Regions from separate parts of the Advenella sp. genome, predicted to be linked through region 2. Evidence: riboswitches for the same ligand, from Rfam matches in the RefSeq annotation. Region 2 holds a riboswitch; the other holds the start of a gene.
What was found. Region 2 has a riboswitch for glycine ahead of gcvT (glycine cleavage system aminomethyltransferase GcvT). Riboswitches for the same ligand answer to the same signal wherever they lie in the genome.
Positions count from the first base shown of each region.

Region 1 (8,466 bases), on a different contig from region 2:
AAAGGATCGGGCTTGCAGGCCACGCCGGAAAGTCTGAAATCCACCGTTGTAGGGGTATTGCAGGGATCGGCGCAGGAAGCCTTCGTCAAAAAACACTGGGCATCCAAGGGTGTAAAAATCGTCTCATACGCCTCACAGGATCAGATTTATCAGGATCTGCAAAGCAATCGTATCCAGGCGGCTGTGCAGAAAACGCCAAGCGCGGTGAGTGCCTTTCTGGAAAAGCCCGCAGGCAAGGACTACGAGATCACGGGCGCACCGCTTGACGATAGCTCGGTATTGGGTGTTGGTACCGGTTTCGGTATACGCAAGGGCGACGATGAACTTAAAAAGCGTCTTGATGGCGCGATTGATGCCCTCAAGAAAGATGGTACGATAAGCAAACTTACCCAAAAATATTTCAACGCCGACTGGGTCGCCAAATAGGTCGAGAGCGCAGCAAGCGCAACCGGCCCGGGCGGCCGGTTTTTTTCATTCCGTTTATCAGGTAACGATCATGCAGATCCGTTCGAAGCTACCCGCCGTGGGCACCACTGTTTTCAGCGTCATCGGTGATCTTGCCGAGCGTCATCAGGCTATCAATCTGGCGCAGGGAGCGCCTAACTTCCCGTGTGCGCCCGAACTGATCGATCATGCGATCGACGCCATGTCCGAAGGGCACAATCAATATTCTCCCATGATTGGCATTGAGCCATTGCGCAGCAAGATTGCTGAAAAAATCCAGCTGCTGTATGGCCACAGTTATGATGAGCTCAACGAAGTCACGGTCATGGGCAGCGCCAGTGAAGCGCTTTATTGCGCCATTGCGGCGTTGATCCATCCGGGCGATGAGGTGATTTATTTCGAACCGTGTTTTGACAGCTACGCGCCTATCGTCAAATTGCAAGGGGCCGTGCCGGTAGGCATCAAGCTGCTGCCGCCCGGCTACGGTATAGACTGGGACGCAGTGCGCGACGCCGTCAATGACCGCACGCGCATGATTATCATCAATTCACCCCATAATCCCAGCGGCGCCGTGCTGTCTGACGCCGATATCGCCGCGCTGCAGGATATCGTGGCAGACACCAATATCATCATTCTGTCGGATGAAGTCTACGAACATGTGGTCTTCGATCAGGACATTCACCGCAGCATGTCCCGTTACGACGGGCTGCGCGAGCGTGCTGTGGTTGTGACTTCCTTTGGCAAGACGTTTCATGTGACAGGGTGGCGTATCGGCTATTGCGTCGCACCCGCGGCAATCACGGCTGAAATACGCAAGATTCATCAATTTCTCATGTATTGCGCTGATACGCCCATGCAGTATGCGCTGGCGGCCATGATGGAGACGCCCAATCATTACCTGAACCTGTCCACCATCTATCAGGAAAAGCGCGATTTGCTGGCCCACGCACTCAAAGATTCGAAATTCGAACTTCTGCCGAGCAAGGGCAGTTTTTTCATGCTTGCTCGCTTCCATCACTTCAGTTATTTGTCCGACGTACAACTGGTACGCAAGCTGATCGAAGAATTCGGCGTGGCAACCATTCCCGTATCGGCGTTTTATTCCGATGGAACCGATCTGGGCGTCATCCGCCTGTCGTTTTCAAAGGATGACGCCACTCTGGAAGAGGGTGCAAAACGTCTTTGCAAATTATGATATTCATCAGTTATCTCGTTCAAGGAAACATTATGAAAAATTTCAAGAAACTGACCATCAGTACGGTTCTGGCAGCCTGCGGCGTGCTGGGCGTGTCGGCCACTGCCGCAGCCCAGGACAACTGGCCCGCCAAGCCCATTACGTTTATCGTTCCCTACGCAGCAGGCGGCTTTGCCGATACCCGCATGCGCCTGCTGGCCGAAGAACTGAGCAAAGAGCTCAAGGCCAACGTTGTGGTGGAGAACAAGGCCGGGGCTGGCGGCGTGATTGGCACAGACTATGTCGCTCGCGCCAAACCCGACGGTTATACAATCGGCAGTGGCAATCTGGCGCCGCTGTCGGTCAACCCTACGCTGATGCCAAAGAACGTGAAATATGACGTGGCCAAAGACCTGGCGCCGGTGATTCTTATCGAAGAAAGCCCGCTGATCCTGAGTGTCAACAATAAACTGAACGTCAAAACCGTTGCCGATCTGATTGCGCTGGCAAAAAAAGAGCCCGGCAAACTAACCTTCGGTTCGTCCGGTGTCGGTGGTGCCCACCACCTGTCGGGTGAACTCTTTGCCTCCGACGCACAAGTGGAGCTGACTCACGTTCCATACAAGGGTGGCGCTCCTGCAGGCAGCGACCTGATGGCGGGTCACATCGATATGATGTTTGAAATGGGTTACGCAGCCATGCCGGCCATCCAGTCCAAAAAAGTGCATCCACTGGCCGTTACCAGCGCCAAGCGCCTGCCTTTGCTGCCCGATGTGCCTACCATGCAGGAAGCCGGCCTCAAGGGCTTTGAATCATACAACTGGCAGGGCGTGATTGCGCCTGCAGGCACCCCCGAACCGATTATCAGTAAACTGAATACGGCGTTCAACAATATTCTGAAAAAGCCCGAGGTGCAAAAAGCCTTCGAAAGCACGGGCGGCCAGTCTGCCGGCGGTTCACCTGACGATTTCGCCAAGTTCATCCAGAGCGAAACGGTCAAATGGGCCCAGGTTATCAAAACCTCGAATGTCTCGGTAAATTAAACGGCAACATCGTTATGTGCCTTATCGGGCGGGCGCCTGTCCGGCGCTGCTATGAGGGCTCCATTGTCGAGAAATCGGACAAGGATGCGTTCTTTACTCGTCCGCAAAGTGACCGGGCCCGCGATTTTCTGCAAAAAATACTGGTGTAAATGCGGCGATGTGCAGGTTCAGGTGATCTGCATATCGCACGCTCAAATTGTGTTTCAGTACGCCGGCTGCAATGTGGGATTTTGCGCCGATGCTTCGACCATTTCTCCCAGCATCTGGGCGGTGATGGCAGACAATGTCCATCCCAGGTGCCCGTGTCCGGTGTTATAGAAGACGCCGGGTTTGCGCCCACGGCAAACGCGCGGCATCATATCGGGCATCATCGGGCGCAGGCCGCACCATGGCACCACGCGTCGGGTGGATATCTCGGGAAACAGGCGGCGGGTCCAGTCGATAAGGGGTTGTACCCGGTCTGCGCGGATGTCCTTGTTAAAGCCATTGAATTCGGCCGTACCCGCCACCCGAAAGCGATCACCCAGAAAGCTGGTAACGATTTTGGCGTCTTCATCCAGCAGGCTGACCCGAGGCGTTGCGGCCAGGCTGGCCGCGTCGTCCAGATGGACGCTGATGGAATAGCCTTTTACCGGATAGACATTCATCGTATCGCCCAGCATGCGGGCGATGGCCCGGCTGCCGGTGCCGGCGCAAACAACAATATTCTCAGCTTCAAGATAGGCCGACTGGACATCGTCGTAGCGCTGATGGAAAATTTGATGATGGTTCCGATCGCTGGTAATGCGAGTGACCGACGTATCCATGACAAAACGCACGCCCAGCTTGCGGCATGCTGCGGCCAGCCCGATGGTGAACTTGTGAATGTCGCCGGTGGCGTCCGATGGGGTATACAAGCCCGCGAAGAAGTCCCCGGTCAGTGTCGGTTCAATGGATCGCGCTTCATCCGGCGTGACCGCATAGCGTTCCAGGCCGCCTTCCTGCAGTAGTGCATTGGTTTTTAAGGCCTTGTCAAAGCTGTCCTTGTCATAATAGATGTGCAGTATGCCCCGGCGCTCCAGATCAAAATCGATGTTCTCCTGTTCTGCCATGGCGTACAAATGACGGCGCGCTTCAATGGCCAGTCTGGTCGTTTCGATAGTATTGGTCTTGTGGTTGGGGATATTGCGTACGAATGCGGCGAGCCAGCTGTATTTATGCCAACTGAAGGCCGGATTGAGCAGCAGGGGCGCGTTGCGTTTGCCGATCCAGCGCAGTCCTTTCATGATGGTGGCGGTGCTGTTCCACACTTCGGCGTTGCTTGCCGAAAGCTGGCCGCCGTTGGCAAACGACGTTTCCATGGCGGCGTCCCGGTTTTTGTCCAGGACAGTGACCGAATAGCCGAGTTTGGCCAGGGTATAAGCGGTGGTGATGCCGGTAATGCCGGCGCCGATGATGGCGACACGTGACATAAACGTCTCCGATAGCGGTGATGCAAATCACACGATCTGCATACCCCATCTGTCACGGTACCTGAGAGTTTCACCGGCTTGTTGCATGAAGCCGGTTCCCCTTCGGTGGGCGCATGCGCCTCTCTCCAGAGTGTCGCGTTATTTGCAGTCCTTTTGCCTGAGAGTTTCCGGGGTGGTTGCTCCGTCGGCGTCAGCAGGGCTGAACTCTCCTGCAAACACGTATGTCGACAACGCATATGATAGTCGCCTGCTGTAAGACAACAAGCTAGGGTTTACCCTAGTCTGGTAAATAAGAGGATGCTGGAAACGCCGGTCAGCTGCCAACGCAATGGGTCATGCCGCCGTTTGTCCACGGCCTTTGAAATCAAAAAACCGGTTACCCCGCTGTGGGGTGAACCGGGTTGCTGTGGCGACGGCGGTATGATCGCGGTTCTATTGCACTGTAATTTTATTTTCCTTGATGATTTTTTCGTACAGTGCAGAATCCCGTTTAATGAGTTCGCTCAGTTCAGCCGCAGAGCCGCCGATGGGCACAAAACCAGCCGTCCTGAACTTGTTCTTCACATCCGGTTCTTTGACGATTTCGGCAAGTTCCGATGAGACGCGGTCCACGATTTCCTGGGGCGTTCCTTTCGGGGCCATGAGCGAAGTCCACGAGTTCATCACAAAGCCCTTGAAGCCGGCTTCTTCCATGGTGGGGATGTCATCTTCACCTTCCCAGCGTTTGGCCGACGTAATTGCCAGCGCATTGAGCTTGTCTTCCTTGACGTAACTCATAGGCACCAGGATTGGATCAAAGACCATGGAAACCCGGCCACTGAGCAAATCTGCAAGAATGGGTGCGCTGCCCTTATAGGGAACGTGTGTCATTTCAAGCCCGGCTTCATCGGCAAAGTGGGCGCCTGTCAGGTGGGCGCTCGAACCTGTGCCGCTGGAGGCGTAGGTCAGATGGTTCTTCTTGCCGTATTCCACCAGTTCTTTCATGTTCTTGGCAGGCACTTGCTTGCTGACAAAAAGAAATAGGGGTAGGTCGGCAATATGCGATACCGGAACGAAATCCTCGTTGCTATAGTTCAGCTTGTATAAATGCGGATTGGCGGAATAGGCGGCCAGGACAGTGACAAACGTATACCCGTCCGGCTTGGAGCGCGCGGCCTGGCTGGTTCCGATCGTACTGTTTGCGCCGGGTTTGTTTTCAATCACGATTGGTTGCTTGAGCCTTTCCGACAGCTTCTGCATGACAACGCGGGTTACGGTGTCAGTCGCGCCGCCCGGCGTGTAGGGAACGATAACCTTGATGGGTTTGTCGGGCCACGCCGCCTGAGCCGCCATGGGCAGAATCAGGGCAGCAAGAGCGGTGTACGCGAGAACAGATGTCCCTTTTATTTTCATTTGAATCAATCCTTATGAGATTTGGATAACCAATAAAGGATAACAAACATTGGTCAAGAATAAGCGTTCTCCTGATGAAATAAAAAAGGAAATCCGATCGCCTCCCAAAAAATGACAAAAGCCCGCAGGACTAGACTGGACGGGCTTTTGCACAGCGGAACAATACCCAGATGCAAGGGGCAATCTCCCCAATTTTGGTGTTCTGCTTGATGGAATGGCTGCCGGATGCAGACGGCGCTGCAGTACAGAAAAACGTGGTTTAGGCAAAGACGCGGAAGCGGTCCTTGTCGTCCATGTATTCTTTTTCACCAGCCGGGTTGATGATGCTGCCAAAAGGCATCTGGGCACGCAACTTCCAGCTGGCTGGAATATCCCATTCTGCCTGGACTTTATCGTCGATCAGCGGATTGTAGTGTTGTAGCGAGGCACCAATGCCGTGTTCAGCCAGCGCAGTCCAGACTGCCAGTTGCGCCATGCCGGTTGAGTGCTCGGACCAGATGGGGAAGTTCTCGGCGTAGGGAGCGAATTTTTCCTGCAGATCGGTTACTACGTCCTGATCTTCGTAGAACAGCACGGTGCCGTAGGCAGCCTGAAAGCCGCTGAGTTTTGCATCGGTGGCCGGGTAAGCGTCAGCCGGTACGATGGCTTTGAGCGTTTCCTTGGCAATTTCCCAGACACGGTCCTGGTGTTTACCCAACAGGATGACAGCGCGTGAAGACTGGGAATTGAAGGAAGAGGGCGCCTGCTTGATCGTGTTTTGAATCAGCCTGACCAGTTCGTCATTGCTGAGTTTGACATCGCGATCCAGCGCGTAGATGGTACGGCGGTTTTTCAGGTGCTGCAGAACATTTGCGGACATGATGGTAAAACCCTTTAAAAATAGTTTCAATGATCGTTGTTTGTTTTCAGATACCGCAATTGCTTGCGGTTCTTGCATAGTCAACATTATGCTGCAATGCAGGGTGAGTTTGTTTCATCTGTTTTGTAGAGTATGTTCAAAATATTTGAACGATGGGTGCGACCAGAACAAGGGCTTGGACCGCCAAGGGGTGTTAACAGGGGATATTGAGAAGGGACAGTGAAAAGCGTGCTCTGGCAGGCAGGGCCCTGCGGAAGGGGCAGCAACGAAATGTGAGGCGCCAGACGTCACCCGTGCGGGTGGGATCAGCTATAAAGGGTAAATTGGTCAATCGTATTGCGGTGCGGGCAAAGCGCTACGCTTTTGGCCGACCCATTGCGGCGGTCTGCAGCGGTTGCGGTTTCCCCTGATTGTGATCAACAAGCGCGCTCAATGCGCACAATTGGGTGAGGCGCTGTCCGGTACTGGTTCAGGCGTGTACCGGACAACGCTCGCCTCTGTCTTTGCGCGCTTACTTTTTCTCGAACCCCAAGGACTCGAGCACCTTGCCTTCGTCTGTTGTGGTTTTTTTCGCAAACTCGGTGTATTGCTGGGTGCTCATGTAGAGCGGTTCCATATCGTATTTTTCCAGCGCTTCGCGAAAGTTGGGTTTTTCCATGGCCAGCTTGAGCGCGTCATGAAGCTTTTTCACGATGTCCGGATCGGTGTCCTTGGGAACGGCCAGTCCGAAAGGAGAAAGCTGAACACGGTTAAGGCCCGATTCCTTGAGGGTGGGCGCGTCAGGAAATTTTTTGCTGCGTTTTTCACCCCAGGTAGACAACAGGCGCAGCTTGCCGTTCTCTACATAAGGCGCCCATGCCGGGGTATCTGCCACTGACATGACAAACCCGCCAATAATGGCCTTGAGCGACTCCGCGTTGCCTTTATAGGGGACATGCACCAGTTTGATGTCGGCGTCCTGGGCAATGGCCTCCATGGTGATATGCAGGGTCGTCATAATGCCCGGCGAACCATAGGTGAGTTTTTCCGGATTTTCTCTGGCGTACTCGATATATTCTTTCATCGACTTGATCGGTGAATCGGCCGGCACCACCAGTCCGAAAGAATAACCTGCAAGGCCGATGACATAGGTCAGATCGGTGGCCGGGTTCCAGTCAATCTTGCTGATGTAGGGCAGGCGGAACACCGGTGTTGGCGTTTGGGCAAGGGTGTAGCCGTCCGGCTTCTTATTGTGCAGCTGCATGGCCGGCAGAACACCGCCGGCACCCGGCTTGTTTTCGACGATCACCGGTTGCTTGAGAATACCCGTCAGGTTTTCTGCCAGCACCCGGAATGGAATGTCGGTTGAGCCGCCGGCCGTATAGCCAATCACGATTGTGATTGGCTTGTTAGGAAAGTTCTTGGCTGCCTCGGACATTGCCTGGGCTGACTGCATACCGCCTGCCATGAGCATAGCAATGGCGGCGGTATAAATGGACTTGCCTGGTTTTATCACACTTGTCTCCTGTTTTTTAGTAATGCGGATAATTTCAGATGGCGCGTCTGGATGTCTGATCTGATTAGTGCAGGATCTTACAAGTCAGATATTACCGTCTTTAATCAGATCCTTCGCAATAATGATTTGCTGAATTTGTGATGTGCCTTCGTATAGACGGAACAGGCGTACATCACGATAGAAACGTTCGATCGCGTATTCGGAAATATAACCGGATCCGCCATGAATCTGCACCGCCCTGTCGGCAACACGGCAGCACATTTCGGTAGCAAAATATTTTACGCAGGAGGCCAGCGCCGACACGCTTTCGCCGCTGTCGCGCCGGCGTGTTGCATCGAGCAACATGCATTCGGCCGCGTAAATATCCGTTTTGCTATCTGCAAGCATACCCTGAATCAATTGAAAATCAACTAGAGGATGCCCGAATTGCTTGCGGTCCTTGGCAAACGCCAGCGCATCGGCCAGCATGCGTTTGGCCGCGCCGATAGCGACGCCGGAAATATGCAGGCGGCCTTTGTCCAGTACTTTCATGGCAGTCTTAAAGCCCACGCCTTCCTTGCCGCCGATCAACTGGCTTGCCGGTATGCGGCAGTTATCAAAAATGACAT
Region 1 is NZ_JBQEAU010000028.1:2,099-10,564, reverse strand. Features, by position in the region: gene ACTIKR_RS07120 (transporter substrate-binding domain-containing protein) at 1-426, shown strand, start outside; gene ACTIKR_RS07115 (methionine aminotransferase) at 497-1,639, shown strand; gene ACTIKR_RS07110 (Bug family tripartite tricarboxylate transporter substrate binding protein) at 1,672-2,661, shown strand; gene ACTIKR_RS07105 (D-amino acid dehydrogenase) at 2,865-4,112, opposite strand; glycine riboswitch at 4,248-4,334, opposite strand; gene ACTIKR_RS07100 (Bug family tripartite tricarboxylate transporter substrate binding protein) at 4,545-5,504, opposite strand; gene ACTIKR_RS07095 (nitroreductase family protein) at 5,764-6,363, opposite strand; gene ACTIKR_RS07090 (tripartite tricarboxylate transporter substrate binding protein) at 6,875-7,816, opposite strand; gene ACTIKR_RS07085 (acyl-CoA dehydrogenase family protein) at 7,943-8,466, opposite strand, start outside.
Region 1: it holds a riboswitch for glycine, as region 2 does, so the genes downstream of both, ACTIKR_RS07105 (D-amino acid dehydrogenase) here and gcvT (glycine cleavage system aminomethyltransferase GcvT) in region 2, are expected to answer to the same signal.

Region 2 (8,466 bases):
ACCCGAGGACGGGCTCGCTCAGATGGTTGAAGCGACCAATGCCCTGTTAGCAAAATAATTATGTCAACCGGGGTGGCCACGCGCCGCCCCATTTTGCCCGGTATCCCATGACCAATACTTCTTTGGATCTAATTATTTTTGACTGCGACGGCGTCATCGTCGACAGCGAGGTACTGTCCACCAGGGCCTCTGCCGCCGCACTGGCTGAGTTCGGCCTGAGCCTGAGCGAGGCGCAGGTCGCCGATCTGCTGGTGGGGCTCACCTTCGAGGCGGGGCTCAAGCGCATCCATGAGCAATACCAACTGGTCTTGCCACCGGCATTTGCCCAGCGAAAGATGCAGCTGACCGAACAGCTATTTCGCCAGGAACTGGCGCCGGTGCCCGGTCTGGTTGCCTTGCTGGCGCGGCTCACGCTGCCTTACTGCGTGGCATCCAACAGTTCCCACGAGCGGCTGCGTTTCACATTCGATGCCACGCAGCTCACGCACTATTTTGCCGGCCGCACCTATAGCGCTGACGATGTCGTCCAGGGCAAGCCCGCGCCGGATCTGTTCCTGCATGCAGCCGACCAGCACCAGACGCCGCCGCATCGTTGCCTGGTGATTGACGATAGCCCCAGTGGCGTACGCGCAGCAGTGGCCGCAGGCATGCCGGTCATTGGATTTACCGGCGGCGTCCATGCCCTTCCCGCGCTTGCCGGCCAGTTGCACGACGCGGGCGCAACCTGGGTCATGCCTGACTACGATGCTGTCAGTGCGCACATCGAACAGTACAACGTAAAGGAATTTTCATGATGCTCGATAGTCTCTTTTCCAGGCCAGGCACATTTTTGCGTGGCAATCTGCATGCCCATACCACCAATTCCGACGGCATGCTGCCGACCGGGGAAGTGGTCAGGCGATACAAGGAATCGGGTTACGATTTCCTGGCCCTCACAGATCACTTTCTGCCCTCGTATCAGTTCCCGCTGACCGATGCGCGGCAATTCCAGTCGGACACGTTTACGCCGCTGGCCGCTGCCGAACTGCACGTGCCGCGCACGGAAAACAGCGCGCTATGGCATATTACCGCCATTGGCCTGCCCTATGATTTTGAACCCACGCGCGAGGGTGAAGACGGGCCTGCGATCGCCCGACGCGCAGCCGATGCCGGCGCCTTCGTTACGCTGGTGCATCCTGCCTGGTACAGCCTGTCGCTGGCCGATGCGCTGACCATTGATGCGGCACACGCGGTGGAAATTTACAACCACGGTTGCCAGCTCATGCACGACAAGGGCGATGGCGCCTATCTGCTAGACGGGTTGCTCGATCGCGGTCGCCCGATGCTGGCCACTGCCGTTGATGATGCGCATTTCAAGTCGCCGGATTTTGGCGCGGCGTGGGTAGAGCTCAAAGCCGACAGCAGGGACCAGGCCGATATCGTGTCCGCACTGAAAGCCGGCAGTTTTTATTCCACCCAGGGGCCGGTATTTCACGATATTGAAACGACCGCGTCTCATCTGAATGTGCGCTGTTCTGCAGTCAATGGCATTCTGGTTGTAGGCGCCGGTTACCTGATGGCCTACCAGTTTGCGACCGGGCTTACCCGTGCCAGCATTGATCTGGCGCCGCTGGCAAAAAGCCCCTGGTACCGCGTCGTTCTGATTGGCGCAGATGGCAAGCGCGCCTGGAGCAATCCGGTCTGGAAGTAACGCGGCAGATATCCGGGTAACGAGCAGGCATAAGGCCGCGCACCGTGTTGCCTTACTGCTGCGGCTCACTCGGCTGCCCTACCCCCACCACACCAGGTATGCTGACTCAGGTATCCAGCTTGCCTGTTAAACACCAGCTGCTGCAGCCGCAAAAAAACCGGGACGACATGCATGACCTGATGCCATGCCGGTCGCCCCGGTTCTCCTTTAACGTGGCGGTTCCCCTGCTCGTCAGCAGGCGTACCACTCGCGCTGCCACTAGTCCATATAGGCTTCCAGCGGCGGGCAGGAACACACCAGATTGCGATCACCGAAGGCGTTGTCGACCCGCGCCACCGGTGGCCAGTACTTGCCGACCGGTGAAACTTGACCGGGATAGGCGGCCTGGCTGCGCGCATAAGCATGGTTCCACTCATCGGCAGTCAGCATCTGCGCCGTGTGCGGTGCGTTGGTCAGCACATTGTCCTGGGCATCCACTTCACCGGCCTCAACCTGGGCAATCTCGCGGCGAATGGAGATCATCGCATCCACAAAACGATCCAGTTCCTTCAGGCTTTCCGATTCGGTCGGTTCAACCATCAAGGTGCCGGCCACCGGAAAACTCATGGTTGGCGCGTGAAAGCCATAGTCGACCAGGCGCTTGGCCACGTCATCTACCGTAATACCGCAAGCGTCCTTGATGGGGCGCAGATCCAGAATGCACTCATGGGCCACGCGACCGTTACGACCGCTGTACAGGACCGGATAATGCGGCGCCAGGCGAGTAGCAATATAGTTGGCATTGAGCAGCGCAACTTCGGTGGCGCGCTGCAAACCGGAAGCACCCATCAGTGCGATATACGCATAGGAAATAGGCAGAATGCTGGCCGAACCAAATGGCGCCGATGACACCGGACCGGGGCGCCCGGCCGCATCGGCTGCGTCAGGCTTGCCCTGCTCGTTCAATACACCCGGCAGATACGGCGCCAGATGCGCACGCACGGCAACCGGGCCCACACCCGGTCCGCCGCCGCCATGCGGAATGCAGAAGGTCTTGTGCAGATTCAAATGAGACACATCGGAACCGAAGCTGCCAGGCTTGGCCAGCCCGACCATCGCATTCATGTTGGCGCCGTCCAGATACACCTGGCCGCCAGCCGCATGAACCAGATCGCAGATCTGTACAACGGCTTCCTCGAACACGCCATGGGTGGATGGATACGTGATCATCAGCGCAGCCAGGCGATCGCCGGTCTGCTCGATTTTGCGCTTCAGGTCTTCCACATCCACGTTGCCATTGCTGTCAGAGGCGACCACGGTCACCGACATGCCGGCCAGATTGGCCGATGCCGGATTGGTGCCATGGGCCGAGGCCGGGATCAGGCACACATCGCGCTGGGTCTGGCCATTGGCCTGGTGATAGGCACGAATGGCAAGCAAGCCGGCATATTCGCCCTGCGCGCCGGAATTGGGCTGCAGGCTGACCGAATCGTACCCGGTAATCTCGCACAGGGCGGCCGACAGGCGGCCGACCAGTTCTGCATAGCCGGTGGTTTGCGCAGCCGGTGCGAACGGGTGAATATTTGCGAACTCCGGCCAGGTGATGGGAATCATCTCGGCAGTGGCGTTCAGCTTCATGGTGCATGAACCCAGCGGAATCATGCTGCGATCCAGCGCCAGGTCCTTGTCGGCAAGGCCGCGCAGGTAGCGCAACATGTCGGTTTCGGAATGAATGCTGGAAAAAATCGGGTGCGACAAAATGGCCGACTGGCGCGCCAGGGTGACCGGCACGAAGGTGTCTTCGCCGGCGTTAAGCGCGGCAACGTCAACCGCAGGCGCACCGGCGGCCTCGGTCAGGACATTGGCCAGCGCCTGCAGGTCTGCCAGGGTGACCGTTTCGTCCATAGACAGGGCGAACTGCGTCTCGGATACCCAGCGCACATTGATCTGCGCTGCGTCCAGCCCGGCACGCAGGGCCTGGCCGTGCTTGGTCTGTACCAGCAGCGTATCGAACCAGGTCTCGTTCTGTACTTCATAACTGGCAGACTGCAGCAGGGTGCGCAGCAGGGTCGTGGTCACATAGGTGCGCTGGGCAATGCGCCGCACGCCCTTGGCGCCGTGATAAACGGCGAACATGCTGGCCATCACGGCCAGCAGCACCTGCGCAGTACAAATATTGGAAGTCGCCTTCTCGCGACGGATATGCTGTTCACGGGTTTGCAGCGCCAGCCGCAAGGCCGGCTTGCCCTGCGCATCCTTGGAGACGCCAACCAGGCGTCCCGGCATGCTGCGCTTGAAAGCATCGCGGCAGGCCATGAAACCGGCATGCGGGCCGCCGAACCCAAGCGGCACGCCAAAGCGCTGCGCAGAGCCCACGGCAATATCGGCGCCCCACTCGCCCGGCGCTTTCAGAATGGCCAGGGCCAGCAGGTCGGTGGCAACCGCTACAACGGCGCCTGCGGCATGGGCGTCGGCCGCCAGCTGCGTATAGTCGCTCACGCCCCCCAGGCTGTGCGGGTACTGCAGCAGCACGCCAAAGCACTCGGGCAGGCCCGCGGCTTCATCGGCAACCAGCACCGTGATGCCCAGCCCTTGCGCACGGGTTTTGACAACCTCGATGGTTTGCGGATGGCAATGTGAGGACACAAAGAAAACATCGCTTTTTGACTTGGCAGAGCGGCGCGCCAGCGTCATGGCCTCGGCCGCGGCCGTGCCCTCGTCCAGCAGGGACGCATTGGCAATATCCAGGGCCGTCAGATCGGTCACCATGGTTTGAAAATTGAGCAGCGCCTCAAGCCTTCCCTGGGAAATCTCGGGCTGATAAGGCGTGTAGGCCGTGTACCAGGCAGGGTTTTCAAGAATATTGCGCAAAATCACATTGGGCGTCAGCGTGCCGTAATAGCCCTGGCCAATGTAGTTTCGATAAACCGCGTTTTTCTGTGCAATGGCGCGTAATGAAGCCAGCATATCGGCTTCGCTGCGTGGCCCGTCCAGCGCCAGAGGCGCGCCATTGCGAATACGGGAAGGAACAATCTCGTCAATCAGTTCGTCCAGGCTCTCGGCGCCAATGACAGACAGCATCTCTGCCTGCTCGGCCTCAGATGGCCCAATATGGCGTCCGACAAATTCCTGGGACGTCGCTTCGTGTGTGTGCAACATAATCTGGGTAATCCGGTGGTAATCAGTCATGCCGCTGCTGCCGTGCATTCAGCGCGAATGCGGGCAACGGCGGCTCAGGTTCAGGCCTGGGCTTCGTAGGCAGCTGCATCCAGCAGCTTGTCGGCGTCGGCCGCATTGGCGGGCTTGATTTTGAATATCCAGTTGGTATAGGAGTCTTCGTTGACCAGGTCAGGCTGCGCTTCCAGCACATCGTTGAACGCGACAATTTCGCCATCGACCGGTGCGTAGATGTCCGAAGCGGCCTTGACCGACTCGACCACGCCGGCAGTATCGCCCGCCTTCAATTGCGCGCCCACCTGGACGTCGCCCACGTAGACCAGATCCCCAAGCTGTTCCTGGGCATTATCAGTGATGCCGACAACGAACACGTCGCCTTCGGCCAGGACCCACTCATGCGAAGGGGTGTATTTACGATCGGTAGGTAATTTCATTCAAGACTCCTGGAAGAGGAAAATGACCACGTTGCACACGGTCATATAGTATCAAGGTTTATGTGACGGTTTTCTATTTCTGTGCAGGAACAACGGCCTTGCCGTTGCGCACGAAAGGCAGCGCGGTAACTGTGGCAGGCACCCACTTGCCGCGAATATCCACGTCAACGGCATCGCCAGCTGCAACGCCCTGGGGCAGACGGGCAAACGCCACGGACACGCCCAGCGTGGGCGACATGGTGCCGCTGGTCACTTCGCCTTCGCCCTGCGCGGTGCGTACCCGCATATGCGCACGCATCACGCCGCGCTCATTGAGTTTGAGGCCGGTAAATACGTTCTTGCGCGGTGCAGACTCAATGGCCTGGCGGCCAATGAAGTCGCGCTGGGTATCGGTCAGGCTGACTGTCCAAGTGAGTGCAGCCTGTGCCGGCTGGGTCTGCTCGTCCATATCCTGGCCGTACAGGTTCATGCCGGCCTCAAGGCGCAGCGTATCACGCGCGCCCAGGCCACAAGGCGCCACGCCCGCTGCAACCAGCTGGTGCCACAGAGGCTCGGCCTGCGTGGCTGGCAACACAATTTCGAAACCGTCTTCGCCGGTATAGCCGGTGCGGGCCACCAGCGTGTCATTGCCGACACTGGCCGCGAAAAACGCCTTGAGCGGTTCGGTCGCCGCCTGCCATTCAGGATGGATCTGCCAGACCAGTTCACGCGCTTGCGGGCCCTGTACGGCAATCATGGCCAGATCGCGCCGGGGGGTGATGATGACATCCAGCTTGTGCTCGCTGACCACGCGCTGCATCCAGTCAATATCCTTTTGCGCGCAACCGGCGTTCACGACCACACGCCAGCGGTCATCATCGAAAAAGTAAACGATCAGGTCGTCAATCACCCCGCCTTCGGGGTTCAGCATGCAGCTGTAGAGCGCCTTGCCGGAAATGGCCAGCTTGGCCACGTCGTTGGCCAGCAGCAGGCTCAGGAAGCGCCGCGCCTGCAGGCCGGTCACATCGACATTGAGCATATGGGAGACATCGAACATGCCCGCTTTCTGGCGTACGGCATGGTGTTCGGCCAGTTGCGAGCCGTACGAAATAGGCATTTCCCAGCCGCCGAAATCGACCATTTTGGCACCTGCGGCCTGGTGGGCCGCGAACAGGGGCGTGCGATTCAGTTCAGTGGGGGGAGCGCTTGCCGCAGTTGGAGGGGTTGTCTGTGTAGACATGCTTGCACCTGTTGAAAAGGATTGAAGGTCGCAGCGCACAGGTTTCACCATGAAACCGGCGCTTGTCGCCCTCTGTCCTTTTGCCTGAGAGTTGTAGCGCGCTTTGGGCTGGCCTGATGGCGCAGCACAGCGCGTTTCCCCTTCGGCGCCTTAATGAAAAGGTCTCTCCAGAGTGCCTTACCGGCCGGGCCGGTGATTGTGCGGTACATGGACCTGAGCGATTCCGGGCGAATTGCGCCTTCGGTGGCAACATGACGGGCCAGTGGCCGCCTGCTGCTCTCTCCCACGACAATTTGAAAGCATGCGAAAGGATACAGGCAAACGGCAAAAAAATCCATTGTGACAACCCCGATATCCAATTTTTTACCGCCGCTGCGCTGCTGCCGGAAACGCTTGGCCTGCTTATTTAACAAGCGCACGAGTTAACAGATGTTAGCTGCCGTTATAGCATTGTTATCATAACAATACGAACTGTTACATCTTATAATTTCAATTAAATAATTCTTTGGAAAAGAGATAGAATACACTTGACCACAAGCAATTTGTCACCCGTGCGGCAGTACCCTCACACACGAGTGTCATCATGTTGCGGTACACTAGCCATCCGCTGGTGAACGTCAGCATAAAACACAACAATATCAGATACAGAACACACGTTTTCATTAGCAGCTTCATTAGCGAGCGGGTCTATTCCAGAACCGCTCGCCACTGCAGTCAGCATCAAGCGCCCTAGTGGCAACTACATAAGGAGTACTATTATGGATAACGGTTTCTACGCAACAGTGATCGCAGATTCCAAAGCCCACGCCGGAGTGACGGTCGTAGAAGACAACAAGGTCCGGGGGGGCGATGCCCATTACTTGTATTCAGGCACCATCCAGTCCGACGGCAACGATGAAATCGTCGCCAACCTGAAAATCAAGGCATATACTGCGGTTGACCAGTCTTTCGGCACCGACGAAAACAGCTTTGAATTGTCCCTGATGGGCAGTAAAACCGATACCGGCTTTCGCCTGACTGGCTATTCACCCAGCGGTCGTGAAATCGTGATCGATGCCCGGAAAATCGCCAATATTGACCTGGGCTTCTAAACGGGTCGTCCAGGGCTGACCGGGCCGGCATTCACATTCTTATAATTTATACAGCGGTCGCCACACATGGCCGCCCGCCGGACCGGTACCCTGCCTGAACACTTTTATCTGAACCCACTGTTGTCATTGCCATTTGAAAATATCGCGGCAGCGCCGCCGCATAACAACACATGATGACCAGCGCCACCTTCGACTAGCCAACCCCGCATTACCTCACGTTGACAGGGCGCGGCCGCAGGCCATCGCAGACGCCCAGGCCCACTGAAAGTTGTAACCCCCCAGCCAGCCGGTCACATCGACCACCTCACCAATAAAATACAGTCCCGGCACGTTGCGTGCCTGCATGGATTTCTGGTCCAGCGCGCGCGTGTCCACGCCGCCGCGCATCACTTCGGCCTTTTTGTAGCCCACGGTTCCGGAAGGCGTCAGGGTCCACGGTTGCGCACTGTCTGCCAGTTGCATCAGCGGCTTGTCGGCCGTATCGGCCAGCCGCTGTGCCGGCAGCATGCCCCGGTATTGCAGCCAGTTCTCGGCCAGCCGACGCGGCCAGACTTCGCTCAGAGCATGCACCAGGCTTTGCCTGCTACCCTTCTTGCGCTGCACCAGCTCCTGCGCCAGTTGCCGGCCCGGCAGCAAATCAATGTGGATCGGCGTATCGGGTTCCCAATAGCTGGAAATCTGCAGGATTCCCGGGCCCGACAGGCCGCGGTGGGTAAACAGCAGGTCTTCATCGAAGTGCCCTCTGCGCTTGCCTTGCCCCGTCTCCAGCCTGGCCGGCACCGCCAGCCCCGAGAGCTCGGCAAACGGCTTCCAGCTTTGCTGATCGAAGGTCAGCGGAACCAGCGCGGGGCGAGGCTCAATGATTTTCAGCCCGAA
Region 2 is NZ_JBQEAU010000006.1:43,149-51,614, forward strand. Features, by position in the region: gene ACTIKR_RS02025 (ABC transporter substrate-binding protein) at 1-58, shown strand, start outside; gene ACTIKR_RS02030 (HAD family hydrolase) at 108-794, shown strand; gene ACTIKR_RS02035 (CehA/McbA family metallohydrolase) at 791-1,690, shown strand; gene gcvP (aminomethyl-transferring glycine dehydrogenase) at 1,949-4,828, opposite strand; gene gcvH (glycine cleavage system protein GcvH) at 4,909-5,280, opposite strand; gene gcvT (glycine cleavage system aminomethyltransferase GcvT) at 5,354-6,499, opposite strand; glycine riboswitch at 6,562-6,680, opposite strand; glycine riboswitch at 6,691-6,795, opposite strand; gene ACTIKR_RS02055 (GrlR family regulatory protein) at 7,258-7,590, shown strand; gene ACTIKR_RS02060 (NAD(P)/FAD-dependent oxidoreductase) at 7,804-8,466, opposite strand, start outside.